2 regions of the Staphylococcus muscae genome follow, and region 2 is predicted to be linked to the other one. Evidence: riboswitches for the same ligand, from Rfam matches in the RefSeq annotation. Region 2 holds a riboswitch; the other holds the start of a gene.

Region 1 (16,644 bases), 260 kb from region 2:
ACATTTGAGCGCCCACTCAATGCTACCTCTGGTAAACCCATCTCTGGGTATTGCTCTTTTTTCACCGCACTGATGATGAGCTCAACATGATTTGGATTAATCTTCATGGTTTCTCTCCTTATACCGCTTATATATTATAGATTCATTTTATCGCTCATTATTATACTTGAACAGCAAAAAAGCTTAAGACATGCAGACACATCATCTTAAGCTTTTCATCAATTATGCAGATGTTTTACTATCGTTTAACAATTGACCTTCACTGTCATAAAGTTCCGGTGCTGTTTCATTCACAATCGTATCTTTTGTAATCACTACTTTTGTGACATTTTCAGTTGAAGGAATATCAAACATAATGTCGATCAGTGCTTCTTCAATAATTGAGCGTAATCCACGTGCACCTGTTTTACGTTCAATTGCCTTTTCACTAATCGCTGATAATGCCTCTTCTGTAAATTCTAAAGCGACATCATCAAGTTCAAGCATTTTCGTATATTGTTTTACCAATGCATTTTTTGGTTGTGTTAAAATATTTTTCAACGCTGCAATATCTAATGTTTCAAGGTTCGCAACAATCGGTACACGTCCGATGAACTCTGGAATTAAACCGTAAGATTGTAAGTCTTCAGGACGAATATGCTCTAACAAGCTTGTTTCGTCATATTTAGACGCTTCACTGCTTGCGAAACCAATGACTTTTTCACCAAGGCGACGTTTGATCACTTCTTCAATACCATCAAACGCACCACCAAGAATAAATAAAATATTAGTTGTGTCAATTTGGATAAATTCTTGGTTCGGATGCTTACGTCCACCTTGTGGGGGTACACTTGCTGTTGTACCTTCAAGAATCTTCAACAATGCTTGTTGGACACCTTCGCCAGATACATCACGTGTAATAGACGTGTTTTCTGACTTACGTGCAATTTTATCGATTTCATCAACGTAAATAATCCCTTTTTCAGCTCTATCAATATCAAAATCAGCCGCTTGAATTAAACGTAATAATATATTTTCAACATCTTCACCCACATAACCCGCTTCTGTTAAGCTTGTAGCATCGGCAATCGCAAACGGTACATTTAATGTGCGTGCGAGTGTTTGTGCCAATAGTGTTTTACCACTACCTGTTGGTCCGATTAAAGCGACATTACTTTTTTGTAATTCAACATCATCTTCTTTAGGACCTAATTGGTTAATACGTTTATAGTGATTATATACAGCTACCGCAAGAGACTTTTTCGCTTTCTCTTGTCCGATCACATAGTGGTTCAATTCTTCCATGATCTCTTTCGGTGTCGGTAACTCAGTAAGTTCTTCTGTTTCAGTATGATTGAGTTCTTCTTCTACAATCTCTGCACACAATTCAATACATTCATTACAAATATAAACACCACTACCAGCCACTAACTTTTTGACTTGGTCTTGATCTTTACCACAGAAAGAACATTTTAAGTTTTCTTCGTCTTCATTGAATTTAAACATTTTGTATTACACCCCTATCCTCTACGACTATACTAGAAAGCATTTTATTATGCAATCACGCTGTCTTTCAAGTTTTTTGCATAAAACAATGAAAGCGGGATAGAAATCTATAAAATGATTAGATTTCTTTATCCCGCTCTGGCAAGTTACATTTTTGAAATCATATGATTCGTTCGTGTGAACAAACCAGCATTGTCCTATCTTTATTCAGATTAGTGTTCAGTTTACGCTTCGCTATCAGCTGGTGCGTCTACTAATTTTGCTTCTGAAATTAATAAGTCGATTACTTTTCTAACTCGGACATCATTTTTAATAAGATCAGAGTTGCCTAAAGTCTTTTTGATGTCTTCAACTGAGATACCGAATTGGTCGCTCATTTTTTGTAATTCATTATCAACATCTTCATCGCTTGCTTCGATGTTTTCAGCTTTTGCGATAGCATCTAATGTTAAGTTTGTTTTAACGCGTTGTTCTGCATCATCTTTCATTTGCTCACGCATATCTTCTTCTGTTTGACCTGAAATTTCGAAGTATGTTTTCAAGTCTAAACCTTGTTGTTGCATGTTTTGAGCAAACTCTTGAATCATGCGATCTTGTTCTTGTCTAATCATCGCTTCTGGAATGTCAATTGTTGCATTGTCAGCAGCTTTGATAACCGCTTCTTCTTTTTGTAAGTTTTCAGCGTCATTTTTCTTCGCTTCTTCTAATTGTGTACGAACATTCGCTTTGTATGCGTCAACGTTTTCAGCATCTGCGTCTAATTCGCTCGCTAATTCGTCGTCTAATGTTGGTACTTCTTTTGCTTTGATTTCGTTGATTTTCACTTTGAATGTTGCAGCTTTCCCTGCTAACTCTGCTGCGTGATATTCTTCTGGGAATGTAACTTCAACGTCTTTTTCTTCTTCAAGTTTCAAACCTACTAATTGTTCTTCAAATCCAGGAATAAATGAACCTGAACCAACTTCTAAGTCATAACCTTCAGCTTGTCCACCTTCGAATTGTTCACCGTCAACATAACCATCGAAGTCTAAGTTTACAGTGTCGCCTTCTTCAACTGCACCGTCTTCTTTAACAACCATGTCAGCCATTGCTTCAAGACGTTGTTTTACAGCATCTTCAACCATATCATCAGTTACTGTCACATCTTGTTTTTCAATTTCTAAACCTTTGTAATCACCAAGTTCTACTTCTGGCTCAACTGTTACAGTTGCTTCAAAGATAAAGTCTTTTCCTTTTTCTAATTGTTTGATGTCAATTTCAGGTTGCGCAACTGGGTTGATACCCGTTTCATCAATTGCATCGCTGTATGCTGGTTGTAATAAGATATCAAGCGCATCTTGGTATAAGCTTTCTACGCCGAAACGTTGTTCAAAAATCGGACGTGGTACTTTACCTTTACGGAAACCAGGTACGTTAATATTTTTAACTACTTTTTTGAATGCTTGATTTAATGCTTCGTCTACTTTTTTAGCAGGTACAGTTACTTCTAGTAACCCTTCGTTACCTTCTTTTTTTTCCCATGTTGCTGTCATGTATAAAAACCTCCATGAAATCCTTTTTTAAAATTTTTCAACTTCTTTATTATAACATAGGTAAGTCGTGTTTCAAGGGACTTACTTATGTATTTAACAATTTAATGAATGATAAAATATGAGTGTCCGCTGAAAATGATGGTGACACACCAATCATCTCTTCAAAATAATACACGTAAGTTTGGATCCAAGTCTGATCATCTGCAAGTTGCGTGATGTCATATGGATACATGGCAATATTATGTGCATTAAGATGAATACGTGCTTCTTGTACCAAAGACGGGTAGTCATTTTCCAATTGTGCAATGACTTCTGGAACAATCGACTCCATAAATCGTGTCACATCAAACCCTTCCAATTGTGCAGGAACTACTGTTATTTCTTCCCCATTAACTTCCAATTGAATGCTTTGATTGTACCGAGCAAATCGTAAATATTCAAGCATTAAACTTTGTAACGACGCCGATACATCATCTTGCATAATCCAATAAGCTATCGTATCAGCAAAATAATAGGCACTATCATCAATCATAGACAATATAAGTTCTGTACGTGGCCCTTCTGATAATTGATCAAACTGCTGTAACTGTACTTGCATATCTTCTTGTCGTTTGTTCAATTGATGCTGTGCTTGATCTTTCAAAGGTAACAGAATCATACGTGTCTGGTGTGCCTTCACATTATCTAGAATCTCATCTACTACTGAAACAACCGATTGATATTGTTCCAAAGCAAATAAACTTTTGACATAATATATCATCAACTCATCTTGAGATGTATAGCCTTGTTCCAACAAAATATGCGCTTCTTCACGCAATTCTAAATAAGATTCAGTTTCCCACAATACATGACATTTCATCAACGCAAGTGCTTCTGTCATTTCAAAATATTGTTCGTATTCTACAAAACAATCGTATGCTATGTCGTATTGTTCTTTTGCAATTGCTTGTTTAATATCTGAGCAAAGCTTTTGTTTTAACTTCGGAAACGGTATGAGTTCTGACATTCACATCACCTAGTTCCATTTTTCTAATATGAGCGCACTCCATGATTCAAATTGAGATAGATCATTAATATCATCCATTGATTGCCATTGAATAGATAATGTGTCTGTTTCTCGCACTTCTACTTGTGACTTTTGTACTTGTACTTTGAAAACAACACCGAGATGTACTTGTCCTACTTCGTTCAAATCATCATTAATAAAACCAACATGTTGTAAACCTGCTGTTTCATTCACCGCAAGCCCAACTTCTTCCAACAGTTCACGACTCGTATTTTCTTCAATGATTGCCATTACATCTTTTTGATTCGGCACATCATTCATATGGCCGCCAACGCCAATCGATGCTAAGCCATGCAATCGTGATTCACCGCCCCCTGACAGACGTTGATAGACGAGTATGTCTTGATCTTCGTTTTCAAGGATACAATACGAAATCAATTGTTTGTACGACGGATCTTCTTCCATATCACCTCGTCTTTTTACATCATACTGTCCTAACGTGTCAAAGATCGCTTGACTTTTTACATCATCTTGTCTAATAAAACCATTGAATGCATGCTTTTCATTATCAAATATAATATCTCTTGGAACTACTATAATTTGTTCATCAAATTTAGACATAATTAACTCCTTTTTCACGGATTATCTTTATCGTACCAAACCTTAACTGGACACGCAAAAGTAATATGATCTCCTATTCAAATTCAAATAAAAAAAGTTGGTTGCTTATCAAATAAACAAACCAACTCTCTATTTAAAAATTATTTTAAAGCGTCTTTCGCTTTGTTTACTAATTCAGCAAATGCTTTTTCGTCAGCGATTGCGATTTCAGAAAGCATTTTACGGTTAATATCGATACCAGCTAATTTTAAGCCGTTCATTAAACGTGAGTAGCTCATGTCATGTTGACGAGCTGCTGCGTTAATACGAGTGATCCATAATTTACGGAAGTCACGTTTTCTTTGACGACGGTCACGGAATGAATATTGACCTGATTTCATTACTTGTTGTTTTGCTACTTTATATAATGTGCTTTTCGCACCGAAGTAACCTTTAGCTAATTTGATTGTCTTTTTACGACGCGCTCTTGTTACTGTTCCACCTTTTACACGTGGCATAATAAATTCCTCCTCATAATCTCTTAAATGTAATCTCTACATATTTAGATGTTTATATATTCGTTCGTTTAATTTTTATAATTATTTAACGTAAGTTAATAATTGTCTTACGCGTTTTGAGTCACTCTTAGACACAAGTGCTGCTTTACGTAATTTACGTTTTTGTTTTGTTGATTTGTTAGCGAATAAGTGAGATGTGTAAGCTCTAGAGCGTTTTAATTTTCCACTTCCAGTTCTTTTAACACGTTTCGCAGCTCCGCGGTGAGTTTTCATTTTAGGCATGATGATTTTCCTCCTATTGTCATTGTTTATTTTTCGTTAATTGGCGCCAACATAAGGAACATTTGGCGACCTTCCATTTTAGGTTTTTGCTCAACAGTCGCAATATCTTTGCACTCATCAGCAAAATTCTCTAAAACGCGTTGACCAATCTCTTTATGTGTAATGGCACGCCCTCTGAAACGAATTGAAACTTTAACTTTGTCACCTTTTGTTAAGAATTTACGTCCGTTCTTAAGTTTTGTATTGAAGTCATGTTCTTCAATTGTTGGACTTAAGCGGATTTCTTTCACATTGATGACTTTTTGTTTCTTCTTCATTTCTTTTTCTTTTTTCTGTTGCTCGAACTTGTATTTACCATAATCCATAATACGAGCAACAGGTGGTTTTGCATTAGGGGCAACAACAACGACGTCTAAGTTAAGACGTTCTGCCATTTCCAATGCTTCTTGCTTTGATTTGATACCGAGTTGGTCACCGTTTTGTCCGATAACACGTAACTCTCTAGCGCGAATCTTTTCATTTACTTGCGTTTGATCCTTAGCTATGGTTGACACCTCCAAAAATTTTACGAATGGTCCAAGCACGAAAAAAAGCGAGGATATTAATCCCCGCTCCTAACGTTAACATGAACAAACTCACATGTTTATATCGTTAACCTGCCAACAGCTTCGTGCGTCGCCACAGGTGAGAAGCGGGTTGCTTCTACTTGGTCCGTTTCGTATTCAACAGATATAATCATACCAAGTTGTTATCTATTAGTCAACATATTTATGAAAGTTTTTTTCATCCATTGAAACATCTTGACTCAAGTTCACTTTTTCCAATGGAATTAATTTCGTTTTATATCTTAACTTGTGATATAGGAAGAAGAATAAGAATACTGGAATCCCCATGTATGTGATAAAGAATCGTTTCGGATCAAATCCGCCACCTTGAATAAAGTCAACGTCTTGACCGATAATAACGATCACACATAGTACAAGTGCAAGTATTGGGCCGAATGGGAACCATTTTGCTTTATATTTCAGTTTAGATACATCATAGTTTTGTGCGTCAAATGCCTTACGGAAGCGATAGTGGCTAATCGCAATACCTAACCAAGCAATAAAGCCTGTCAAACCACTTGCGGCAACGATATATTCATAAGCGTTACCACTGACTTGTTCAACAATAAAGATAAGAATGACGACAAATGCAGTTGAAAGCATCGCTACCCATGGCGTTCCATCTCTATTTGTCTTGCTAAATGATTTCGCTGCCAAGCCATCACGACTCATTGAATAAAGCATACGTGTACTTGCATACATACCAGAGTTACCTGCTGATAATACAGATGTTAAGATGACTGCGTTCATGAATGATGCAGCGAATGCAAGACCCGCATTTTTAAACACAAGTGTGAATGGTGATGTTGCGATATCTTCTCCACCACCCATTAATGCTGGATGATTGTAAGGAATCAACATACCGATAATGAAGATGGCGAATACATAGAATAAAAGAATACGCCAGAATACTTGTTTGATCGCCTTTGGTACAGCGCGTTCAGGATTTTCTGATTCTCCTGCTGTAATCCCGACAATCTCAGTTCCTTGGAATGAGAAGCCGGCGATTAAGAATACACCGAATACGGCAAGTAAACTACCACCGAAACCGTCACCTAAAATAGGGCCCTCGCCTTGTGTAAATGTATCAAAGCCAACTGCTGTACCACCCATAATACCGAAGATGGTTAATAAACCTACGATAATAAAGACGATGACTGTTGCAACTTTGATAAATGCGAACCAGTATTCACTTTCACCATATACTTGGACTGAAAGTAAATTCAATCCAAAAATAATTGCCATGAAAACCAAACTCCATGCCCATGCTGGTAAAAATTGTAATGGCTCCCAATACTCGATAACATGTGCAGCAATTGTTACATCAGCTGCAACGGTAATAACCCAGTTGAACCAGTAGTTCCATCCTAAAGCAAATCCAAGTGACGGATCTACAAAGCGTGTTGCATATGTACTAAATGACCCTGTTACAGGCAAGTAAGTTGCCATTTCCCCTAATGATGTCATTAAGAAAAATACCATTAAACCGATAATCGCATAACCGAGTAATGCACCGAGCGGCCCAGCATCGTGTACTGCTCCTCCAGATGTCATAAAGAGACCTGTTCCGATGGCTCCACCGATGGCAATCATCGAGATATGACGATCTTTCAAATGACGTTGCACGCCATTCTCTGTTTGTAATTTTTCGTTACTCATGTTTCCTTCCTTTCTTTCACCTAGAGGTCAACCAAATGAACAAATCAATGACTTTACTCCTAGATAACGAAATAAAGGTTACATCACGTATGATGTAACCTTTACTTTATCTAAAACAAATAAGTAGCACATCACGTTTGTGACAGTCTAGCATCTTTCGACAACTAGCCCAACAAGTTATGTAGATGTTCATAACTCGCTTCGGCATTTTTACCTTTAACTTGTGCAACATACGCAACATCTCTGCTTCTGACAAGCGACTCATTAAAAATGCAACCTCTAACTAAATTGGATATTTATTTTTTGAATTACATATCAGTATACAGTATCAAACTGCACTCTGCAATGCTATCTTTGTTTTTTTAAACGAATTTCATCCACCAATTGCCATACAAAATCTTCTGCATCCATTGTTTCTTGGTCTTTTGAACCATATTGACGAACATTCACTTCATGATTTTCAACTTCTTTATCCCCTACAACAATTTGATATGGGATTTTTTTCATTTGCGCTTCACGGATTTTGTATCCCATTTTTTCATTACGATCATCAATATTCACACGGACACCTTGTGATTTTAATGTATCGTGAATTTGACGTGCATAATCATAATGGAGGTCAACATTAACTGGGATAATCTCAACTTGTTGTGGTGCTAACCATGTTGGGAATGCCCCTTTAGTTTCTTCTGTTAAGAAGGCTACAAAGCGTTCCATTGTAGAAACGACACCACGGTGGATAACAACTGGTTGATGGTGTTCACCGTCTTGACCAATATATGTTAATTCGAATTTTTTCGGTAATAAGAAGTCAAGTTGTGCTGTTGATAAAGTCTCTTCTTTGCCCATTGCTGTTTTTACTTGAACGTCTAATTTCGGTCCGTAGAAGGCCGCTTCACCAATTGCTTCTTCATACTCTAAACCAAACTCATCAACCGCTTCTTTTAACATTGTCTCAGCTTTATTCCACATATCATCGTCATCGAAGTATTTTTCTTTATCTTCAGGATCACGATAGCTCAAACGGAATTTGTAATCTTTGAAACCAAAATCTTCATAAACATTCAAGATCATTTCAACGACACGTTTAAACTCTTCCTTGATTTGGTCTGGACGTACGAAAATATGCGCATCGTTCAATGTCATACCACGTACACGTTGTAAACCAGATACCGCACCACTCGCTTCGTAACGATGCATTGTTCCTAACTCTGCAATACGAATTGGTAACTCACGGTATGAATGTGGTTTGTTTGCATATACCATCATATGATGCGGACAGTTCATTGGACGTAAAACCATTGCTTCATCGACATCTAATTGCATCGCCGGGAACATGTCATCTTGGTAGTGATCCCAGTGACCGGAAGTTTTATATAATTCAACGTTCGCTAAAACTGGTGTGTATACATGATCGTATCCAAGTGCAACTTCTTTATCGACAATATAACGCTCGATTTCACGACGGATTGTTGCACCATTTGGTAACCATAACGGTAATCCTGCCCCTACTAATTGATTGTTTGTAAAGAGCTCCATATCTTTACCGATACGGCGGTGATCACGTTCTTTGCGTTCTTCTAACATTTTCAAGTGTGCTTTCAACTCTTTTTTATCGAAGAAAGCTGTACCATAAATACGTTGCAACATCTTGTTGTTACTGTCACCACGCCAGTATGCACCTGCTGTTGATAAAAGTTTAAATTCTTTAATTTTTGCTGTTGATGGTACGTGAACCCCACGACATAGGTCAGTGAACTCACCTTGAGAATAGAGTGTCACGAGTTCGTCTTCAGGAATTGCATCAATCAATTCAAGTTTGTATGGATCTTCTTTGAAAAAGTCTTTTGCTTCTTCTCTTGAAACAACACGACGCTCAATTTTATGATTTTCATTCACAATTTGCGCCATTGTTTTTTCGATTTTTTCGAAGTCATCACTTGATACTTTTTCAGTCATATCGAAGTCATAGTAGAAACCACCATCAACGACAGGGCCAACACCGAACTTCACATCGCCATATAAACGCTTCAAAGCTTGTGCCATCAGATGAGCTGTTGAGTGTCTTAAAACTTCTAACGCTTCATCGCTTCCTGGTGTCACAATTTCAATCTCACCATCAACTTCAAGTGGACGTGTTAAATCAACCATTTCCCCATTATATTTACCTGCAACCGCCTTTTTACGCAACCCTGGACTGATTGATTGCGCAATATCCTCAGTTGTGATCCCTTTGTCAAACGCCTTGCTATTACCATCTGGAAAACGTACGTTAATTTGTGCCATATTCATCCTCCTAATTTCAAACATGTCAACAATCTCACTTACCCTTTATCTCATCCACAGGCGAATAAAATAAAAAGACCCCATCCCATCAAAGGGACGAGGTCTTCGCGATACCACCCTAAATTCGTCACACGTTGTGCAACATCTCTACATAAGATAACGGTCTTGAGCCGAGTATTCATTACAAATACTATTTATTTGAGGGAGTAACATGATGCCGTATTAACTGCACTCTCATCATCGGCAGCTTTCTGTGTAATACCAACACCCTATCATATCCTCTAATTCGTTAACATGATTCATTTATATCTATTATAACGCTATTTTGCATTTTTTCAACGGTTTCTATAATTTTCACCTTCTAATTTATACGGTTTTGCCAATGTCTTGATACGTTCCATGATACGTTGTGCTTTCGTCCACTCTACACCATTCTTCGTACGAGCAATATGAGCTTCCAACTCTTCAAAATTAAAATTAGAACTAAAGAAAGTCGGTAGTTCCTGAATCATGCGGTAGTGTAACACCGGACCCAACACTTCATCTCGAGCCCAAGGTGTCATATCTTCTGCACCGATATCATCCAATATAAGCACTTTTGCCGAGCGAATTTGTTCAATTCTTTTCGTAGTTGTGCCATCATTGAAACCATTTTTCAAAATTCGTATAAACTCAGGTACATATATAATTGTTGTGTGTACATGTTTTTCTTTCAGTTCATTTGCGATTGCTCCAAGAATAAATGATTTACCCGTACCAAGTGCACCGTATAAATAAAATCCCTTCACAGGCTTTTGGTTCACAATATCATCAATCAATGTCTTAAACTGCATTGCCAAATCTAAACGGTTACGACGATCCATATAAACATCTTCCAATTTGGCGTTCAATGTTTCTGGGTGCATATGGAATGATGTTATCATACTTTGTGCTAGGCGTTCTTCATCATGTCGTATCTTACATGGGCATGGTTTATAACGAATCTTAATACGCTGATTTTCCACATACAACTCAGGAATATGCCCTTTTACAAAGTTAGGACAGTTCTCAAATGTATGATTATCCGTATAATGCTTCTGTTGGTCCTTGTACTCTTGAAGAATGTTCAAATCATTTTCAATCATATCATTTGTTATTTCCGATTGATGTGCGTCCAAGAACGCCTTCACATCAGGATCATTAATCACTTGGCGTTTAATCTTCTCAATACGCTTTTGAATCGCATTATTCGACCCCATAATTTGATTAAATGATTTCATCATTCATCACCCGCCTTTCTACTTTGTTGTAATTCTTTCAAGAAAGCTTCCCGATCTCGCTCTAACACATCCAAATCTTCTTCTTTTGATTTGAATTCTTCTGGATGCGTCATCCAACGTGGTTTCTCTTCGTAAACAGTCCCTTTAGAATAGTTCTGACGTTGTGGCTGCTTTCTTTTTTCCTGTGCCTTTTCTTCATTGCGCTGAATTTCCATCGCTTTTTGATGTGCCGTTTTGGCATCCACGACACCGCTTTTTTTCCATGTAGATGCGACAGAATAGACGTATTTCTCTGGTAAGTTATTGTCGATCTTTTGCATAACATACTGCAGTAGGATATTGATAACACCAAAATTAAAACCTTCTCGCTCCATCAACTCTTCAATCATACGCTTCTGATATAATGGCGGTTCAGATCCACCGTATGATGTTAACATTACAACAGGGCTCGTATTATCCATTAAATGATACCAGTCTTCCCAACTTTCCACTGACACATCTTCATGTTCCACTCCTCCTTGATTCACCGTATCAGATGTTGCATTCATACGCTGAAGCTCCGGAAGCGTTTGTTGGTTGCCATTTAAGAAGTGTGTCTGTGCCTGTTTGCGTAAATCTATAATGGATAAAGTCTGATCACTATTTAGTGATTTTAAAATCAATGTCTTCATTTGGTCTGGCGCAATACGATATAACGTGGCGAGTTGAACAATCAATGTCTTAGTCGGTTCAGTTAGTATTTCTTTACTAATGTAATGCGTCTGCAACATATCTGCTAATAAGTCGAAGTCGAAAGAAACATCTGTCAAATCAACACCGTTGTATTCTGTTTCAGCTAGATGCTTCTCAGGCTGATAAAATGATTGCTTCGGCACTTTGAATACATCGGTAAACTTTTTCGTCACATCCACGTATCCTGTTGTATCAACTGTCTGTATAATAAAGTGCGATTTCAATTGATGATAACGTTGATTCCCTACGATTTGGTAAAAATAAATCGACAGCATTGGATCATTGAAAAATTCATCAGGGCTTGGTGGTGGCAATAACTCATAAATAAATTGTGTCGTCTCATCTGAATGACGGACGTATGTGCGCATAAGACCGATACCTTCTAATAAATCTGCATATTCTCTAAAACTCATCAAATTAATCTTCAACTCAGACATCACTGTATAGTGTGTCAGACCTTCTTCAGCGGATGACATACTGAATTGACTCAAAAAATGATAAATACCGACAGATTGCGCACCAATTAACGGCGTAAATAGGCGACTTAATATTTCATCGTGCAACGGCTGCAAGCGAAACTGTTGTATCACTTGAAAGCCATCGTGAGGACGAAGTGTGTTTGCATACATCGATAACGACATTATGATTCACTTCGCTTGTTGTCTTTTAAGATACCTTGCATCGATTCGAGCAATTGATCCACATCTTTGAATTCACGATATACTGATGCGAATCGCACATATGAAACTTGATCTACTTGCATTAATAAGTCCATCACATATTCACCGACATCACGTGACGACACCTCAGCAATACCTGATTCACGCAATTGCCATTCCACTTGATTCGTAATCTCTTCAAGCTGTTGAAAACGAACCGGTCGTTTCTCACATGAACGTACCAAACCGTTGATAATTTTCTCTCGATTAAATTGTTCTCTTGTCCCGTCTTTTTTAACGACGATCAGTGGACTCATTTCTATATGTTCAAAAGTTGTGAAACGCGTGCCACATTGGTCACATTCACGTCTTCTTCTAATCGCATTCGTATCTTCAGCATGTCTTGAGTCTACAACGCGAGATTGTGTATGGTTACATTTAGGACATTTCACGACTTCGTCACCTTCTCCAAAAGATTTTTGTTTCATTATACTATAAACCACCCGATAGCAAAAGCGACAGGAACAAATGGTATTTATAATGAATTTGCCAACGCTTATTCGTTTCTTCATATCGTGAAATAAAAAAGCTAAGACTTGAATCATCTATCCAAGTCTCAGCCTATAAGTAAATTGATTTCTTTATATTAATTATGCAATACCTTTTGCGATTAATTGTAATACTTCAACAACTCGGTTTGAGTAACCCCATTCGTTATCGTACCAAGCCAATACTTTCACTTTGTTGTCTCCCATGACAATTGTTGATGGTGCATCAATAATTGCTGAATGTGGGTTAGTCATAAAGTCGTCTGATACCAATGGTACGTCTACTGTTTCAACAATACCATCTAAGTCGTTTTGACGAAATACTTCATTCACTTGTTCTTTAGTCACTGATTGTTCTAAATCTACAACTAAGTCAACAAGTGACACATTTTTAGTTGGTACACGTAATGCCATACCGTGTAATTTACCTTCTAATTCAGGTAATACAAGTGCGAGTGCTTTTGCTGCACCAGTTGAAGTTGGAATAATACTTTCAAATGCTGCACGTGCACGACGTAAATCTTTATGAGGGTTGTCTAAGTTCTTTTGGTCATTTGTAACAGAGTGAACAGTTGTCATTAATCCATTCACAATACCAAATTCGTCATTTAAGATCTTAGCAACCGGTGCTAAGCAGTTAGTTGTGCAAGATGCATTACTGAAAATGTCATATTTTTCCACATCTAAGTCTTTATCGTTCACACCTTTAACAATTGTTTGAACGTCTCCACCTTTAGATGGGCCTGTTAAAATAACTTTTTTTGCGCCTGCTTTAATGTGCGCAATTGCTTTATCACCATGGTTGAATTTACCAGTTGCTTCAACTACAACATCAATTCCTAATTCTTTCCATGGTAAATTTTCTGGATTACGGTCTGATACCAGTTTGATCTCTTTTCCGTCAACTTTAATACCATTTTCTGTCGCTTCTACTGGCTTATTGAAAAGACCATGTGTTGTATCATACTTAATAAGATGAGCAATTGTTTCAGGTGGGTAACTTGCATTTAAAGCTACTACCTCAATATCCTCATTATTTAATGCAATACGTAATACCATACGGCCGATACGACCTAATCCATTAATCGCAATCTTTGTCGTCATGTTAAAAAGCACTCCTTAGAAATGTGTTATACTTATATTTAAGAGTATAACATAATTTAAAATAAATGAAACCGTTTTCTTTATTATTTTTATTTATAACCTATTATTTGATTGTTGAATAACTCATTTGTGGCCGAAAAAGGATGTTCACCTTTTGTGGTGGGATGGCATGAAATGCTATCCCGCCTTTTTTATGTTTTAAATCATTTGGATACAAAAAAAGCGCTCATGCCTCTATAATTTTAAGTGACTAAACAAAAAAATAAAGAGGAGACATGATGCGCCTATGTGTAATGATATATTAAAACTACTAAAAATAAAAGATGAAAATATTCAAGTTCTTAAGGTGGAAGAAGATGTAGAAGTGCGTGGTCGGCTTTCTACGGTTGTTTATGGAACACTTTCTTATACACCCAAAGCTTGTATGAAGTGTGGTTGTGTCAATGATGGGCAAATCCATAAGCATGGTAAACGCGTTTCGCGTTTAACACTATTAAAATCTCAAGAATCCAATGTTTATCTTAATTTAGCGAAAGAACGCTTTAAGTGTCTACATTGTTTAAAGACTTTTACGGCTCAAACAAACATTGTTGATAGTAACTGCTTTATTACCAACCGTGTGAAATTAGCGATTCAGGATAAACTCACACGTGTACAGTGTGAGATAGATATCGCTCATGATTGTAGTGTTTCACCGAGTACAGTTAAAAGATGTATTCATCAACTCTCACAATCATTAATAGTCAAACCTTCATCTGGATTGCCAAAACATATCTCCATAGATGAGTTTAAAAGCGTTAAGAACGTGACAACAGCGATGAGTTTTTTGTTTATAGATAATGAAACGAATCAGATTATTGATATCTTAGAAGATAGACGTATTCATAAACTCAAAGAGTACTTCTATCGCTTTGATCGACGTGAACGATTAGCTGTTAAAACTGTAACTGCTGATATGTATGAACCATACATCAACTTCATTCATGAAGTATTTCCAAATGCGATTTTGATCTTTGATCGCTTTCACATTGTTCAGCACCTTAATCGTGAATTAAATAAGCAACGTATTTCTGTAATGAATGCTTATCGCTATCGATCATCAACAGATTACACGAAAATGAAAAAGCACTGGAAACTCTTTCTTTCTGACAGGCAGGATATTAATAGTTATGAATACTTTTGGTCGAAGTCTTTCAAAACGTACACAACATCAAGAGATGTTTTAACATATCTACTAAGTCTTGATCAGCAGCTCTATGACACTTATATGTTAGTTCATCAACTTCGTGAAGCATTGAAACAATGTGACTGGTTACGTTTCAAAGAAACTTTAATGGGTGTCGAAAAGAAGCATGTATCACGTGGTGTTTGGCGTATCATTCGATTCTATAAGAAATACGAGTATGTCCTTTACTCAACAATCAAGTACCCGAAGTTTAACAATGGAGCGATTGAAGGTATCAATAATAAAATTAAGCTTATTAAACGTGTATCATATGGCTATCGCAACTTTAATAACTTTAAAGCGAGAATACTCATCATTTTTAAGCTGTATCAACGTTCTAAAAAGCAAGGGCTATTAAACTGTGTTGCATAAAGATTACCTAGTAATCACAACTTAACATGTCACAAACACTCATATAACTGTATAGTGTAAAATCATTTCTAATACGAGACGCCTAAGGCAACAAGCCGAACTGAAAATCCATTTTGGCTTCACTTATTCAATAAAGCCAAAATTAGTTGAAGTGAGGCGCCTTGGCAAGTGAGTATTAAAGAAATGATAGTACTCAAAAAGCGTACAATTAATGAATAACTGTACGCTTAAATGAATGTAATGATTACTACGTGTTATGATTAAGTTAAATATAAAATTAGTTACTTTAAATTATCTGCCCACCACAAAAAATGGACTTCCCCGAAAAAAGCACATGGAACTCCTATGTGAATTCCATGTGCTTTTCATCTTTATTCTTCTGTATTTGTATAAGGTTCAATATAGCCCTTTTCAATTAAGAGCTTTTCAACATTTTGTTTTAACTCTAACGTCGTATCAAGGTTATCGATTACGACATCTGCCATTCTACTTTTTTTGTCGATAGAGATTTGGCTATATACACGTGCCTTTGCATCTTCAATCGATAAATCATTTCGTGCCATGAGTCGATCGACTTGAATCGGCTCCGAAGCATACACAAGCCACACTTCATCTACGGTATCTTCCAGTTTATTTTCATATAACAATGGGATATCCATAATAACGTTGTGACCTTCAGCTAAATAGCGCTCTTTTTCCGCTTCCATCAGTTCACGTACAATTGGATGAACAATCGCATTTAATTTTTCACGTAAGCCGCTATCATAAAATA
Region 2 (16,644 bases):
CAATTTGTTCAAGACCCGACTTTAGAAAGTCATTATTTTCAGGTGAAGGAAAATATTGATGTGCGTGAGGCAGATGACTTTAAAGTTGTTTTATTAGGTGTTAAAGATGAAAATAATCAAGTGATTGCAGCAAGTTTATTTTCGAAAATACTAACAATGGGAAGTTATGTATATTACTCAAATAGAGGTCCAGTCATGGATTATAGTGATTTAGGTCTTGTAGATTTTTATTTGAAATCATTAGATGAATATTTAGCAAAAAATAAATGTTTATATGTGAAGTTAGATCCATACTGGATGTACCAAGTTTATGACAAAGATATTAATAAATTAGGGTCTTCAGAAGCAGGAGAGCGATTGATACAACTGCTTAAATCTCACGGTTATAAACATCATGGATTTACAACGAAATATGACACATCAAGTCAAGTTAGATGGATGGGTGTTTTGGACTTAAAAGAACAAACACCAGCAACAATTAAAAAGAATTTTGATAGCCAACGTAAACGTAATGTTAATAAGGCAATCAATTTTGGTGTGAAAATACGCTACTTAACAGCGGATGACTATGATCAATTTTTAGAATTATATCGTGAAACAGAAGCACGTGCGGGATTTGTTTCGAAGACGGATGAATATATGAAAAACTTTTTCCATTATTATGGTGACAAAGCCATTGTACCGATGGCGTATATTGACTTAGATGAATATATTACGTCGTTACAAGAAGGACTCAATGATAAAGAAACAAGACGTGACCAGATGATGGCAAGAGAGCAAAAAAGTGATAAGCAATTGAAGAAAATTGCAGAACTTGACAAACAAATTGCGCACGATCAACAAGAAATGTTAAAAGCGAGCGAATTGAGAAAAACAGACGGTACGGTGCTTAACCTTGCATCAGGTCTCTTTTTCGCAAATGCTTATGAAATCAACTATTTCTCTGGTGGATCAAGTGAGAAATACAACCAATTTATGGGTCCATATGCGATGCACTGGCATATGATTAACTACTGCTTAGAACATGGCTATGAACGTTATAATTTTTATGGTTTATCTGGTGACTTCACAGAGAATGGTGAAGATTATGGTGTTTATCGTTTCAAACGTGGTTTCAATGTGCAAATTGAAGAGTTAATCGGTGACTTCTACAAGCCAATTAACAAACCTAAATACATGCTATTCGAACTGATGAACAAGCTGAGAGCAAAAATTAAAAAATAATACTAAAAAATGAACCGATTATTATAATCATGGCTAGAGGCCTTTAGATTATAATAATCGGCTTTTTGCGGAGATAATGACTCAATCTTATCTCCAATATGTAGTGAAAGACACATCGCTGTGATATTGTCCGTTATGCAAGTAGGTATGTCTGCATTTATTATTTTAAGTCATCAAAAATACACAGTTCAGTATGAGTAACACTGTGGAATTGAACGATGTTTTGATGACTTATTGCAATCGTGAAGGAATGATTGCTTAGGAGAAGAAGAAATGCATTACTCACAGAAGGAATATAAGGGTGATAAATCGATGTGTTTCACTACAATGACATCTTAGCAAAACTTTTCAACAAGAACAATCGCTTTTAAATAGTAAAAGTACACGTAAAATTAGTTGGAAAGTGACTGAAATATAAAAAATAATGATTTATAAATATCAATAAATTAAAAAATTCAAGAGGATAATTATTAAATATAACTATATTATGTAAACCTATAATCAAATACGAGTTATCAGATAAGGTTATTTGGGATTCTGTTATAGTATAAATACATGAAAAATTATTTTATTCTCAATTAGCAAATTAAACATGAATGACTACCTAATAAAATGAAATTAAAGTTACAAACATTAATTGTGAATAATTAGTAGTGTTTATAGTGCTATTAAGTGTAAAACTTTGTATCAATTTTTAGTAATATGTGCAGATATTTTAACGCCATCTATGCAATGATTGTAAAACTCGTGTGATTATTAATGAGAACAATCACTGTTTATCAATAAGCAACTTATAAAATTTATAAATGGTAAGTATAATGAATGACTAGTTAACAATTGCACAGACAAACCACATATTAAATAGCCAATGATTTATTAAACAATGTATGACGTATAACTAATGAACAACTCAAATATGCATTAAATTAGTTTGTATAATAGAAATCTTTTTATTAGTTTACATAATATATATTATAGGAAGTTGTGTGTTGGCATAAATATGAACCCTTTCCATAAAAACACATATCAATATGGTATCTCCATACTAATATGTGTTGATTCAATCTATTTAGGTTCATGCTGTTTTTCAAAACGTGCTAGTTCTTTTTCATATTTCTTTTGTTGACGGCGTTTGCGCATATCACGTGTTAAATACCATATAATTAAACTAATTATTAAGCTTAAGATTCCAACAAATGCAGCATAACCTAATAATGGTTCATATGTGATTGGGTAAAAATTCGGTAAAATAAATGATAAGACACCTAATGCGACAAACATGATAATGGCGCTGACAAACCACTTATTTAGTACAAGTGTACAAAACAGTGTGATGACAATCATTGCAACAAGTGTCATCCACAAATAATTGGGCATTTCTAAAATACTCATTTCTTATAACGCTCCTTAATCCATTTAGTTATCAATTCATTATACTAGAAATTTATCAAACAGACATTAAATAATTACAATACTATATATGATATGATATAAACAGTGAAAATTAAGGGGGTTTTTAGATGGAGGAACTTTTAGTTGAAAGATCAGCTGTACCGCAAGAAGAAACTTGGGATTTAACGGATTTATTTACTGATAACCAGGCCTATGAGACTTTTGTAAAAGCCTTGCCTGAACGTGCACAAGCGTTTAAAGAACAATATTCAGGTACGTTAAAAGATACCAAATCAATCCAACAAGCTTTAGATGCCTATTGTACTTTAGCGATTGATATTGATCGTGCAAACAACTTTGCTGAAATGCAGGCAAGTGTAGATGCCACAGATGCTCAACGTCAACGACTTGCAGCTTTATTCCAAACTTTATACGGTAAAATTAATGGTAGTTTAACTTTCTTAACATCTGAATTATTATCGTTGGATGATGCACGGTTAGATCAAGCCATTGAACAGACGACATACAGCCATTTTCTAACAAAGTTAAAACGTTTAAAACCATATCAATTACATCCGCAAGCTGAAGAAACACTTGCACGTTTGTCTCCTGTCTTAGAAGCACCGAGTGATATCTATGGCATCACAAAAATGTTGGATATTGATTTTGGCCAATTTGAAGTGAATGGTAAGAAATATGCAATGGACTATACCACTTTTGAAGGTGTGTATGAAGATCATGCTGATACAGACATTCGTCGTGCAAGCTTTAGACATTTTAGTGATACATTAAAGAAATATGAAAATACAACAGCTGCTGCTTATAATGCACATGTTCAGGGCGAAAAGTTAGAAGCTGATATGCGTGGTTATGAATCTGTGATTGATTTCTTATTGTCTGAACAAGACGTGACTAGAGAGATGTATGATCGCCAAATTGATACAATTATGTCAGACTTGGCCCCTATCATGCGTCGCTATGCAAAAGTCATCCAACGTACAAACCAATTGGACGAAATGCGTTTTGAAGATTTGAAGATATCGATTGATAACAATTACGAACCAGATATTACAATTGAAGAATCTAAAAAATACATTTATGGTGCACTTGGTGTATTAGGTTCAGATTATCAAAAAATGCTTGAAAAAGCTTACGATGATCGTTGGATTGATTTTGTTCAAAATAAAGGGAAAGAAACGGGTGCGTATTGTGCCTCACCTTACGCATCACACAGCTACATATTTATTTCATGGACGGGCAAAATGACTGAAGTCTTTGTATTAGCCCATGAATTAGGCCATGCAGGACACTTTAACTTAGCAAACAGTCATCAAAACTACTTGCAAGCAGATGCTTCTATGTACTTTGTTGAGGCACCATCGACAATGAATGAAATGTTAATGCTGAACTACCTTCTTGAAAGTAGTGAAGAAAAAGCGTTTCAACGTTGGGCGATTGGCTCTATTATCGCACGTACATACTATCATAATATGGTGACGCACTTACTTGAAGCTGCATATCAACGTGAAGTGTATCTTAAAGTGGATAAAGGCGAATCATTAACTGCCCCACTGCTAAATGATATTAAACGCCAGGTCATCCGAGATTTCTGGGGTGAAGATGTTGTATTAACAGAAGGTGCAGAGTTAACTTGGATGCGACAACCTCACTATTATATGGGGCTTTATCCATATACTTACTCAGCAGGTTTAACAATTGGTACAATAATGTCACAACGTATTCAAAAAGAAGGACAACCTGCCGTACAAGACTGGCTTAAAGCCTTAAGTGCTGGAGACAGTGTATCACCGGTTGAATTGGCACGTATCGCAGGTATTGATATTACAACGGATCAACCGTTAAAAGAAACGATTGCATATATCGGTTCACTTGTAGATCAACTTGAAACATTAACTGATGAATTGAACGCATAATAAAAAGGACGAACGGTCAAATTACATGCCGTTCGTCCTTTTTATTATTTTTGTTGATCTTGCGCACGTGCCCACCCTTTTTTGGTTAGTGAGATTTGCCCTGTTTCGATATTAATAATACGTTGTTTGTATAAATGTCCAATCGCACGTTTAAATGCGCCTTTACTCATATTGAATACTTCTTTAATCGCTTCTGGACTTGATTTATCCCAAAATGGTAACGTCCCATCATATTCAACGAGTAATTGGAAAATGGTTTCACCATCATCATCTAAGCGTTCATGTGCTAACGGTAAAAATGATCCGTTCAATTCACCTTTGTCATTGTGTCCGATAATACGTACAGACATCTCTTGTCCGAGGCGTGGTTCGTGTTGACGTTCTGACTCATGAACAAAGATTTTATGACCTTCTTCTGTTAGTAAAAATGTCCCCACACGTAGCAAACGGTACGGTCGTGCTGTCAACACTTCATTTTGAAATTGATCATCATGAACGGGTGTGAACATTTGTTGGACAGTCGTTTCTGAAGCGAGACGTGCAAACATTTGACGTTCACGGTCAATACGCAGGGTACTTAGTACACAATCGCCCTTTTCTGGCCATAAAGACTTTAACTTAGGTAGATCTTCCCATGGGATTAACACTTCACGTGGTAAGCCGACATCGACACGCGCACCGTCACGATCGGTACTTAATACACGGACAAAGTCATAACGTCCCACTGTAATATCGGGCATGTTTTGAGTGGCGAATAAATCCCCAGAGCGGTTTGGATATATAAAGAAGCTATAAGATTCCCCTATTTCTAATTCATCCGATTCTTGTACTTCAGATTGATTCAGCTTGATGATCTCTTTATTTGGACCTTCAAGGATATATGTTGAACCTTCTAGTGCTTTTACTTCTAAAAACTCTATTGTGCCAACGATTTCATTTTCTTTAAAAGACATAACGTTCTCCTCTTGTTTGTTAGTTATCTCTATTATAGCATGCGTCAGTTTGATAAGCATCAAAGGATTGAATGTCAGGTCGGTTTCAACCGCAACATATCGAAACAGTGCGTGTTATATGGTATAATGCATGCGTTAAGAATATATATAAAGGAGACAGTCCATGTTACAAGTTACGGATGTTAGTTTACGATTTGGTGATCGTAAATTATTTGAAGACGTTAATATTAAATTCACACCAGGCAACTGTTATGGCTTAATCGGTGCAAATGGCGCTGGTAAGTCAACATTTTTAAAGATTTTATCAGGAGAACTTGATTCTCAAACAGGACATGTATCATTAGGAAAAGATGAACGCCTTGCTGTATTAAAGCAGGACCACTTTGCTTATGAAGATGTCCGTGTACTTGATGTCGTGATTAAAGGTCATGAACGCTTATATGAAGTGATGCAAGAAAAAGATGCCATTTATATGAAGCCGGACTTCAGTGATGAAGATGGAATTCGTGCTGCGGAACTTGAGGGAGAGTTTGCAGAGATGGATGGTTGGAATGCTGAATCAGATGCAGCGACTTTATTATCTGGTTTAGGTATCGATACAAGCTTACATGACAAACAAATGTCAGAATTAGAAAACAATCAAAAAGTGAAGGTTTTATTAGCACAAAGTTTATTCGGTTCTCCAGACGTTCTATTACTGGATGAGCCTACCAATGGTTTAGATATCCAAGCGATTAGCTGGTTAGAAGATTTCTTAATCAACTTTGATAATACAGTGATTGTTGTATCCCATGACCGTCACTTCTTAAACAATGTATGTACACATATTGCTGACTTAGATTTTGGTAAAATTAAAATCTATGTTGGTAACTACGATTTCTGGTATCAATCAAGTCAGCTTGCACAAAAAATGGCACAAGAACAAAATAAGAAAAAAGAAGATAAAATTAAAGAGTTACAAGAATTTATTGCGCGTTTCTCTGCTAATGCTTCTAAGTCTAAACAAGCAACAAGCCGTAAAAAGCAATTAGAGAAAATTGAATTAGATGATATTCAACCATCTTCACGTCGTTACCCGTTTGTGAAGTTCTCTCCTGAGCGTGAAATTGGAAATGACTTATTATTTGTTGAAGGTATTTCAAAAACTGTAGATGGTGAAAAAGTACTGGATAACGTTTCATTTACGATGAATCCAAATGATAAAGCCGTGTTGATGGGTAGCAGCGAGATTGCAAAAACAACATTGTTGAAAATTCTTGCGGGCGAATTAGAACCTGACGAAGGTACTGTTAAATGGGGTGTAACGACATCTCAAAGTTACTTCCCTAAAGATAACTCAGCCTATTTTGAAGGTGTGGATATGAACCTTGTTGATTGGTTACGTCAATACGCACCAGAAGATGAACAAACAGAAACATTTTTACGTGGTTTCTTAGGTCGTATGCTCTTCAGCGGTGAAGAAGTTAAGAAAAAAGCAAGCGTATTATCAGGTGGAGAAAAAGTACGTTGTATGTTAAGTAAAATGATGTTATCAAGTGCTAATGTACTACTTTTAGACGAACCAACAAACCACTTAGACCTTGAAAGTATTACTTCAGTCAATGAAGGTCTGAAATCATTTAAAGGTTCTATTATCTTTACGTCACATGACTTTGAATTTATTAATACCATTGCAAATCGTGTCATCGACTTAGATGTCCCTACTGGATTATCTAAAGAAGTACCATACGAAAGTTATTTAGAAGAAAAAGGTATTTTGAAATCTAAATAGTCGTATCAAACAAATGGAGTGGGATATGGTTGTGATGAATCCATCATAGCCCCCACTCCTTTTATTTTTGAAGAAGAAATTATCTGTGAATTTAAAAAATTAAGCATTTAGTGTTTACAGGTAGTATTTCAGTATGTATAATATGAGACATATTAATTTAATAATTATTGATGAGGCGCATCAATCATGAGTAGATATAATGAATTTGTCTGCAAACAATTTATATCCAAAGGGTGCGATGCCGAAGTAAACAGAGATTGCAGAATCTGTTTATTGGATTCACAGGTTAAGAGCTAAGAATCTGTCATTATTCTAGAGATAATGGAGTGCATCACTTGTATATAGAGTAAGCAAGTTCGCACACCGAACTTGCTTTTTTATATATCACGTGACTCCCCTTTTGTGAGGAGGTCGATTTAAATGACGATAAATCAATCGTTCATCGGAAAGAATATAAATGTGGATTCTATCATTAGAAGTAGCGTTTATTTTCTGAATTATAAGAAATGAATTAATTTAAAAACAATTACTAAAGAAGATGGAGTGAATGACATGGTAAAATTAGCAGTCGCAGGTGCAACAGGTTTAGTAGGTTCTAAAATTTTGGAAACAATTGATCGTAAAGGCATTCAGTTTGATGAGCTTGTATTATTTTCATCAAAACGCTCAGCAGGAAAAGAAGTTGAGTTCCAAGGTAAAACGTACGTGGTACAAGAACTTACTGAAGAAGCGACGGATGGCAACTTCGATTATGTATTAATGAGTGCAGGTGGTGCAACAAGTGCACAGTTCGCCCCACTCTTTGAACAACACGGAGCGATTATCATTGATAATTCAAGTCAATGGCGCATGGCTGAAGATGTGGACTTAGTCGTTCCAGAAGTAAATCAGCCAACATTTACTCGTGGCATTATCGCCAATCCAAACTGTTCAACAATTCAATCAGTCGTACCTTTAAAACCATTACAAGAAGCATTTGGCTTGAAGCGTGTTGCTTATACAACATATCAAGCTGTATCAGGTTCAGGTATGCAAGGTAAAAAGGATTTAGAAGATGGTGCGCATGGTGCAGAACCAAAAGCATATCCACATCCAATCTATAATAATGTCTTACCACATATTGATATCTTTTTAGAAGACGGTTATACAAAAGAAGAACAAAAAATGATCGATGAAACGAAAAAAATCTTAAACGAACCAACACTGAATGTTACTGCAACATGTGTACGTGTGCCTGTACAGGATAGCCACAGTGTGCATATTAATGTAACACTAGATCGACCAGCAACGGTTGCAGAAATCCAAGCATTATTTGATAAAGACCCTCGTGTCGTGCTTGTAGATAATCCAGCAGATAACGAATATCCACTTGCTATTCATTCAACAGGACGTGATGAAGTGTTTGTTGGACGTATTCGTAAAGATGACTCATTAGACAATACATTCCATATTTGGGTGACTTCAGATAACTTATTGAAAGGTGCAGCATTGAACGCAGTACAGGTGTTAGAACAGGTTCTAGAATTGAAAGGAGAATAAAGTTATGACTCATATTTTTGAAGGGACTGGTGTAGCATTAATTACCCCTTTTAATCATAACAGCGTAGATTTTAATGCGATTCGTAGACAAGTAAATTTTTTAATCGATAACGGTATTCAATCATTAATTGTAAATGGGACAACGGCAGAAAACCCGACATTGACAGAAGATGAAAAAGATCAAATTATCCAAACAGTTATTGATGAAAATAGTGGACGTGTACCAGTGATCGTAGGAACAGGTACGAATAATACGCAACGTTCATTGGAAGCATCATTACGTGCGAAAGAGCTAGGGGCAGACGCCATTATGTTGATTACACCCTACTATTTAAAAACAAGCCAACGTGGTTTAATTGCACACTTTGAAACAATTGCAAATGCAGTTGAATTACCCGTTGTTTTATATAATGTACCATCTAGAACAAATAGTACGATTGAACCGGAGACTTTGGAGCGTTTAAGCCAAAATCCATACATCGTTGCTTTAAAAGATGCAACAAATGATTTTGATTATTTAGCAGATGTTCAATCACGCATTGATACTTCAGAATTTGCATTATACAGTGGAAATGACGACAATATTGTTAAGTATTTTGATGAAGGTGGTAACGGACTTATTTCAGTCGCTGCAAATGTGATTCCAGCTGCATTTCAACGTGTGTATACAGATGCAGATAATCGTGAGAAAAACTTTGAACCAATTGGTGAACTACTCGAAGCAATGTCAGTAGATATTAACCCTATTCCTGTTAAATACTTAGCATCATTAAAAGGTTTTGGCCAATATGAAGTGCGTCTACCATTAGTTGTTTTAAATGATGCTGAACAAGTAACATTAAAAGCAGCATTCGATAAATTTCAAGCGGAGGTTCAAGCATGAATATATTATTAATTGGATACGGAGCGATGAATCAGCGTGTTGCGCGTCTTGCAGAATCGGCAGGTCATAAAATTGTAGCAGTCATTCCAAATCGACAACATGAAGATATCCCCTACCCTATCGTTAATGAAATAAGTGAAGCAACTGAAGCGGATGTTGCAATTGACTTCTCACATCCCAACTTATTATTACCGTTGCTTGAGCAGTCGTTTCATCTCCCATTAGTGATTGCGACGACAGGTGAAAAAGATACGATTACAACAAAATTGCAATCACTTTCTGAAAAAATGTCGGTCTTTTTCAGTGCAAATATGAGTTATGGTGTGCATGTTCTTACAAAGTTATTAGAAGTGGCTGTCCCGTTACTTGAACAGTATGATATTGAGTTAACAGAAGCACATCATAATCAAAAGGTAGATGCGCCAAGTGGTACATTGGTTAAGCTTTATGATGTCATCGAACAACTCCGTGATAACGTACAACCAGTGTATGATAGAAGTCAGCTTACAGAAAAACGTGAGAAAAATGAAATCGGTATTCATTCTTTACGTGGAGGTACCATTGTTGGAGAACATGATGTATTGTTTGCTGGTGTTGATGAGACAATTACCCTTTCACATAGCGCACAATCTAAAGATATATTTGCGAATGGTGCATTAAAAGCAGCTGAGAAGCTTGTTCATAAATCACCAGGATATTATACATTTGACAATTTATAAGGAGTGTAAGTAAACATGGTTAAAAATTTTACTGCTGAAGAAATTATTCAATATATTAGTGATGCGAAAAAATCTACCCCACTTAAAGTATATGCGAACGGAAATTTTGCAAATGTAGCATTTCCAGAGCAATTTAAAGTGTTTGGCTCAGATGATTCTAAAGTGATTTTCTGTGAAGCGAGCGATTGGCAAGTATTTTATGAAGCGAATCAATCAGCAATTACAGAATTAGAAATTGAAATGGATCGCCGTAATTCAGCCATTCCATTGAAAAACTTAGTGAATACGAATGCACGTATTGAACCAGGTGCATTTATCCGTGAACATGCTGTTATTGGCGACGGTGCAGTTGTGATGATGGGTGCCACAATCAATATTGGTGCCATCGTTGGTGAAGGTACAATGGTTGATATGAATGCGACATTAGGTGGCCGTGCAACGACAGGTAAAAATGTACACGTTGGTGCAGGTGCTGTGCTAGCAGGTGTTATTGAGCCACCAAGTGCTGCACCGGTTGTTATTGAAGACAATGTTCTTATCGGTGCGAATGCTGTCGTATTAGAAGGTGTTCGTGTTGGTGAAGGTGCAATCGTTGCTGCAGGTGCCATTGTGACTCAAGATGTACCAGCAGGCGCTGTTGTTGCGGGGACACCTGCAAAGGTTATTAAACAAGCGAGTGATGTGGCAGATACAAAACGTGAAATTGTTGCTGCATTGCGCAAACTGGACGAATAAAGTGTATGTGATGAAATAGATTCATAGCTTTTCTTAACAAAGCATGTACTGTGTAGTAGACAATGATCGAAGTGGGAGGACAAAAGTCAAAAGCTTTGTGCCCCACTTCTTTTGTTTAAATATCAAGGAGTGAGTAAAATGAGTGAGTTAGAGTTTGTCACACAACATCGACGATATTTACATATGCACCCTGAATTAAGTTTGCAAGAATATAAAACGACTGAGTATATTGTCGAGTTTTTAAAATCAGAAGCAGTCCCTTTTGAAAGACCATTAGAAACGGGAGTGGTTGCCTTTTTAGAAGGGAATTCTAATAAGACAATCGCATTTCGAGCGGATATTGATGCCCTTCCAATTGATGAAGAAAATGAGATTTCGTTTCGCAGTGAAATAGATCATGTTATGCATGCTTGTGGTCATGATGGTCATACAACGGCGCTAATGTTACATGTGAAAAGATGTAAAGCGCTCTATGATGCTGGCAACCTTCCTCACAATGTTGTTTTTATTTTCCAATCAGCAGAAGAATCCGGTGGTGGTGCAAACTTATTAATTAAAACAGGCGCACTTGATGCATATCATATTGATGCTATTTATGGCGTGCATATCATGCCGTTTGTTGATGAAGGGTCAGTGGTTGTACGTGACGAAGAAATCACAGCAAGTGCAACGGAGTATCGTTTCTATTTAGAAGGTCAATCAAGCCATGTAGCGAACAAGGAACAAGGTCACTCGACGGGAGAAGCGATGCAACACTTGTTAACACAATTATCACAAATTCAACAATATCATCTTAATGGTTTACAACGCAATATTGTTCATATCGGTCGTTTTCATGCAGGAGAAGCGATCAATACCGTACCTAGTAATGGCTATTTAGAAGGAACAATTCGAACATATGACATGGATGATTTGCAACAAGTACAACAGCAGATGCAAAAAATTGCGCAAAGTATCAAACTTTTATTTAATGTAACCTGTGAAGTGAAATTTGAAGAAGGCTATCCACCAACTATCAATGAACCAGACTTAAAAAAATACGTTGTGGAAAGTTTAACACATCATCACTTACAAGTAATTGAACCTAAAACGCCATACTTATTTGGTGAAGATTTTAGTTTTTATCAACAAATCGCTCCATCTTATTTTGTTTTTGTAGGAACGAGAAATGAAGAACAAGGATTTGTACACGGTTTACATACGTCAAAACTGAACTTTAATGAACAAATACTTATTCGTGTCGCAGATTATTATGAACGTCTATTATTTAATTATGGCGAGGTGATAGAATGACAGCGATATGGCGTGTAGACAGTGAAATCTTTCAAAAAAATGTCCAACAAGTAAAAAATGGTCAACCGTTAATGGCTGTTGTGAAAAATAATGCCTACAATTATGGTTTGTCCTTTGCAGTTGAACAATTTTGGGAAGCAGGTATTCGTTGTTTCAGTACAACATCATTGAGTGAAGCGGTAAAAATTCGACAATTATCTCCTACTGCAACGATATTTTTAATGAATCCATCACGTGATTTTGAGACACTACGAAAGTATGATATCCATATGACGTTGCCTTCTCTCTCTTTTTACTATGAAAATAAAGCAGCATTATCAGGTGTAAAAGTCCATTTAGAATATGAAAATTTATTACATCGTTCTGGTTTTAAAACACTTGATGAGATGTTAGAAGTACTTGAAGATCATCAAGCAAACACAAAATCTAAAATGATTATCACCGGATTATGGACACACTTTGGTTATGCAGATGAATTTGATGTTTCAGATTATGAAGACGAGCGAGCTGCTTGGATTGAAATTGTGGATACACTACTGAAACAAGGTTATCAATTTGAGATGATTCATGCACAAAATAGTGCGAGTTTTATGCGTGAAGGACAAATATTTTCACATCACACACATGCAAGAGTGGGTATCGCTTTATATGGGTCACGCCCCTACTCATCACTTTCTCGAACGTCTATATCACAGGCACTTACTGTACAAGCAAATGTCATACAAGTTCGTACAGTTCAAGCAGGTCAACATTGTGGATACAGCTTTGCATATACAGCAGAGAAAGATAATACAAAGCTTGCTGTTGTTGATATCGGGTACGGTGATGGTGTCTTGCGGACTCGTGCACAACATGATGTGTTAATTCATCAAAAACGCTACCCTATTCGTGCACTCATGATGAGTCATATGTTTGTGGAGATAGATGATAATGTGCAGCCACAAGATGTTGTGACACTTTATAATGAAGATTTAAGAATAGATGATTATACATTCAAAGGGGTTGGTGCAAATTCTGAACAATTGAGTGCACTCAACCTTGATTCTTTAACAAAGGAGTATCAATAAATGACAGTGACTTATAATAAATCTGGAGAGCTTACTATTGATGGGACAAGCCTAAAAACAATTGCCCAAAGTTACGGTACACCAACGATTGTGTACGATGAAAATCAAATTCGTGAACAAATGAGACGCTATCATAAAGCATTTCAACATAATGATATCGGCTATGTATTATCATATGCGTCGAAGGCATTTACATGTATTCAGATGATTAAACTCGTAGAAGAAGAAGATTTTGACTTAGATGTCGTATCTGAAGGTGAACTTTATACGGCAATTGAAGCGGGATATGACCCGAAACGTATTCATTTTCACGGCAACAATAAAACAAAACAAGAAATTCAATATGCCCTTTCTCAAGGTATCGGTTACTTTGTAGTCGATTCGTTAGATGAAATTGCTGTTTTGGACACTTATGCGACAGATACGGTAGATGTTTTAATTCGTGTAAATCCAGGTGTTGAAGCGCATACACACGAATTCATTCAAACAGGTCAAGAAAAAAGTAAATTCGGCTTGTCACTAAAACACGGACTAGCAGAACAAGCTGTTGAACTGATTCAACAAAGTCATCACTTACATTTAAAGGGCATTCATTTTCATATCGGATCTCAAATTGAAGAAACCACAGGTATGATTGAAACAGCTAAAATGGTATTAGAATGGCTTGATCATCATGCGCTAGAAATTGAATTACTGAACCTAGGTGGCGGATTCAGTGTAGAATATGTTGAAGGTGATCAATCATTTGATATTGAGCAAGGTATTACAGAAATCGTCCAAGCAGTGAAACAAAAATGTCGTGAACTTGACTATCCAATTCCAACATTAAGTATTGAACCGGGCCGTTCGATTGTGGCTGAAGCGGGCGTAACATTATATGAAGTCGGTACGATAAAAGACATCCCTACGGTAAACAAATATATCTCTATTGATGGTGGGATGAGTGATCATATTCGTACAGCACTGTATGATGCCAAATATAAAGTATTGCTTGTAAACCGTAATGAAGCGGCAGATCAAGTGGTAACATTAGCTGGAAAGCTATGTGAATCGGGTGATATTTTAATACATGAGGCATCACTTCCTTCAAGTGTAGCACGTGGTGATTATTTGGCGGTACTATCAACGGGTGCCTATCATTACAGTATGGCATCGAACTACAACCAAATTCAAAAACCAGCTGTATTTTTTGTGGCAAACGGTAAAGCACGTGAAGTGATTAAACGTCAGTCATTAAGACAGCTCATTATCAATGACGTAAAATAAAAAATTTATGGTGGGATAGCAAAAGCTGTCTCGCCTTTTTAAATGAATGGGGAGTTTTTAGTGAATAATGGTATAAGTGGGTTTGTAAATAGCTTTATTCATAGCGTGTCAAAGCTGACAATATATGTATTTCTTTGAGCACATAACTCTATGTTGAACAATAATTTATTTGATTTATTTATTTACACTTAGTTTAGACACCAAGACAGCAAAAAGACGCGTACATTGAATGTACGCGTCTTTTTGTTAAGTCAACATTGCATCTATTTATTATAGTTTAACAACGTTTGCAGCTTGTGGGCCGCGGTCGCCTTCAACTACTTCAAATTCAACTGCTTGACCTTCTTCTAATGATTTGTAACCTTCTTGGTTAATAGCTGAGAAGTGTACGAATACGTCGTTTTCTCCTTCAACTTCGATAAAACCAAAACCTTTTTCAGCGTTAAACCATTTAACTGTACCTTGTTTCATAATATGTGAAACCTCCAAGACTAAAATTCAATATGCGCTATTCGCATATTACAAAAAATACTCCATTTAACATCAATATTCTTTGCAATATGGAATAATGCAATTGCTTACATACTATTATAAAGTAAGGTAATCGTATTTGCAATACAGAAATTAAAAATTTTAATCAGTTTATTAATGGAAGATTTAAATAAATTTCTTTATCTTTTAATACAATAAAACTATAAAATATTTGGAGATCTTCTCCACAATCTTCACAATAGTTCATATCACAATTATTGTAGAATGCATATATATTATGTTTGCCAACAATATGATTACAATAATTTTGTTTTGCTTGTTTAATTGTTGATGTGTATGCTTCTAAAAAAGCTTCGTACGTATAAAAACATTGTCGTTCAATAATATGTTCTGGCCAGTCATCAAAAAGCCACCAGCCTTCATAGTCTGCACGTATTTTTGTGAGTTCCCACATAAAGATGTCCCTCCCATTTGTACTGACGAATTCGGGTTATATGATTAAGAGAAAATCATGTGATTATATTCAGAGATTATGATGATCCCTACCACAACAACTTAAGACTTTTAAACATAAAAATCAAGTTATTCAACTTTGTATATAGATTATGACATGAGTGAGTAACAATTTTTAACATTTCTCCCTATGCATCGAATTTATTATTGTACAATGAAAGATTGTTTACTCCAAATGAAATATGATTCTTAATTGTTAGTCTTTTCCCGAAAAAATACGTATAATTAAAGAAAGAGGTGATACAAAATGAAACGTTATTTAATCAGTGTTCATGGCCGTGTACAAGGTGTTGGATTTCGTTATTTTACAGAACGCCTTGCATTAAAATATCATGTGACAGGAACTGTACAAAATGTAAATGATTACGTTGAAGTTATTGCACAGGGTGAAAGTGAAAATCTCAAAGCTTTTGTACAGGCAGTGGTTAATGGCGCGTCCCCTGCTTCATCGGTGACACATCATCATATTGAAGCAATGAATATTGTACCACATGAAGAGAAATTTAAAGTATTGGGATAAAGGAAGTTGTCATAATGAGATATAATTTATCGCGTATATTAGGTGTTGTTGTAGGCATTCCAGTTGCAACAGTATCATTCATTGCGAGTACGATTGGATTAGATATTCAATGGATTTTTGATCTGTTGATTGGTGGCGCTGGATTTGTGCTAGGTTATGTCCCTACACAGCGATTGTCATCTAAAAATTATTTAAATGAGCTTGGGTTGTCACGAAAAGATTATCGGTATATTCATCACCAAATGAATGTTGCACAAGGTAAAGTGAAACGCATCTTCAAGTCATTTATCAACGTGCGATCTATTCAAGATTTTAAATTAGTAAACGATATATATCGTTTGGC

The links. A riboswitch is a leader RNA that binds a small molecule or an ion and turns the genes downstream of it on or off. The one in region 2 is predicted to bind lysine.
Region 1: it holds a riboswitch for lysine, as region 2 does, so the genes downstream of both, C7J88_RS01600 (amino acid permease) here and C7J88_RS02945 (aspartate-semialdehyde dehydrogenase) in region 2, are expected to answer to the same signal.

The regions. Positions count from the first base shown of each region.
Region 1 is NZ_CP027848.1:336,227-352,870, reverse strand. Features, by position in the region: gene yihA (ribosome biogenesis GTP-binding protein YihA/YsxC) at 1-107, opposite strand, end outside; gene clpX (ATP-dependent Clp protease ATP-binding subunit ClpX) at 223-1,485, opposite strand; gene tig (trigger factor) at 1,710-3,017, opposite strand; gene C7J88_RS01625 (hypothetical protein) at 3,103-4,023, opposite strand; gene C7J88_RS01620 (NUDIX domain-containing protein) at 4,033-4,644, opposite strand; gene rplT (50S ribosomal protein L20) at 4,785-5,141, opposite strand; gene rpmI (50S ribosomal protein L35) at 5,223-5,423, opposite strand; gene infC (translation initiation factor IF-3) at 5,450-5,977, opposite strand; ribosomal protein L20 leader region at 6,002-6,137, opposite strand; gene C7J88_RS01600 (amino acid permease) at 6,179-7,687, opposite strand; lysine riboswitch at 7,804-7,977, opposite strand; gene thrS (threonine--tRNA ligase) at 8,036-9,973, opposite strand; gene dnaI (primosomal protein DnaI) at 10,309-11,232, opposite strand; gene dnaB (replicative helicase loading/DNA remodeling protein DnaB) at 11,232-12,605, opposite strand; gene nrdR (transcriptional regulator NrdR) at 12,605-13,075, opposite strand; gene C7J88_RS01575 (glyceraldehyde-3-phosphate dehydrogenase) at 13,274-14,275, opposite strand; gene C7J88_RS01570 (ISL3 family transposase) at 14,562-15,872, shown strand; gene coaE (dephospho-CoA kinase) at 16,244-16,644, opposite strand, start outside.
Region 2 is NZ_CP027848.1:600,448-617,091, reverse strand. Features, by position in the region: gene C7J88_RS02970 (aminoacyltransferase) at 1-1,224, shown strand, start outside; gene C7J88_RS02965 (hypothetical protein) at 2,290-2,616, opposite strand; gene pepF (oligoendopeptidase F) at 2,745-4,550, shown strand; gene C7J88_RS02955 (CvfB family protein) at 4,595-5,503, opposite strand; gene C7J88_RS02950 (ABC-F family ATP-binding cassette domain-containing protein) at 5,667-7,274, shown strand; lysine riboswitch at 7,437-7,614, shown strand; gene C7J88_RS02945 (aspartate-semialdehyde dehydrogenase) at 7,827-8,813, shown strand; gene dapA (4-hydroxy-tetrahydrodipicolinate synthase) at 8,818-9,696, shown strand; gene dapB (4-hydroxy-tetrahydrodipicolinate reductase) at 9,693-10,415, shown strand; gene dapD (2,3,4,5-tetrahydropyridine-2,6-dicarboxylate N-acetyltransferase) at 10,431-11,150, shown strand; gene C7J88_RS02925 (M20 metallopeptidase family protein) at 11,289-12,443, shown strand; gene alr (alanine racemase) at 12,440-13,510, shown strand; gene lysA (diaminopimelate decarboxylase) at 13,511-14,776, shown strand; gene cspA (cold shock protein CspA) at 15,047-15,247, opposite strand; gene msaA (regulatory protein MsaA) at 15,414-15,722, opposite strand; gene C7J88_RS02900 (acylphosphatase) at 16,029-16,301, shown strand; gene C7J88_RS02895 (5-bromo-4-chloroindolyl phosphate hydrolysis family protein) at 16,316-16,644, shown strand, end outside.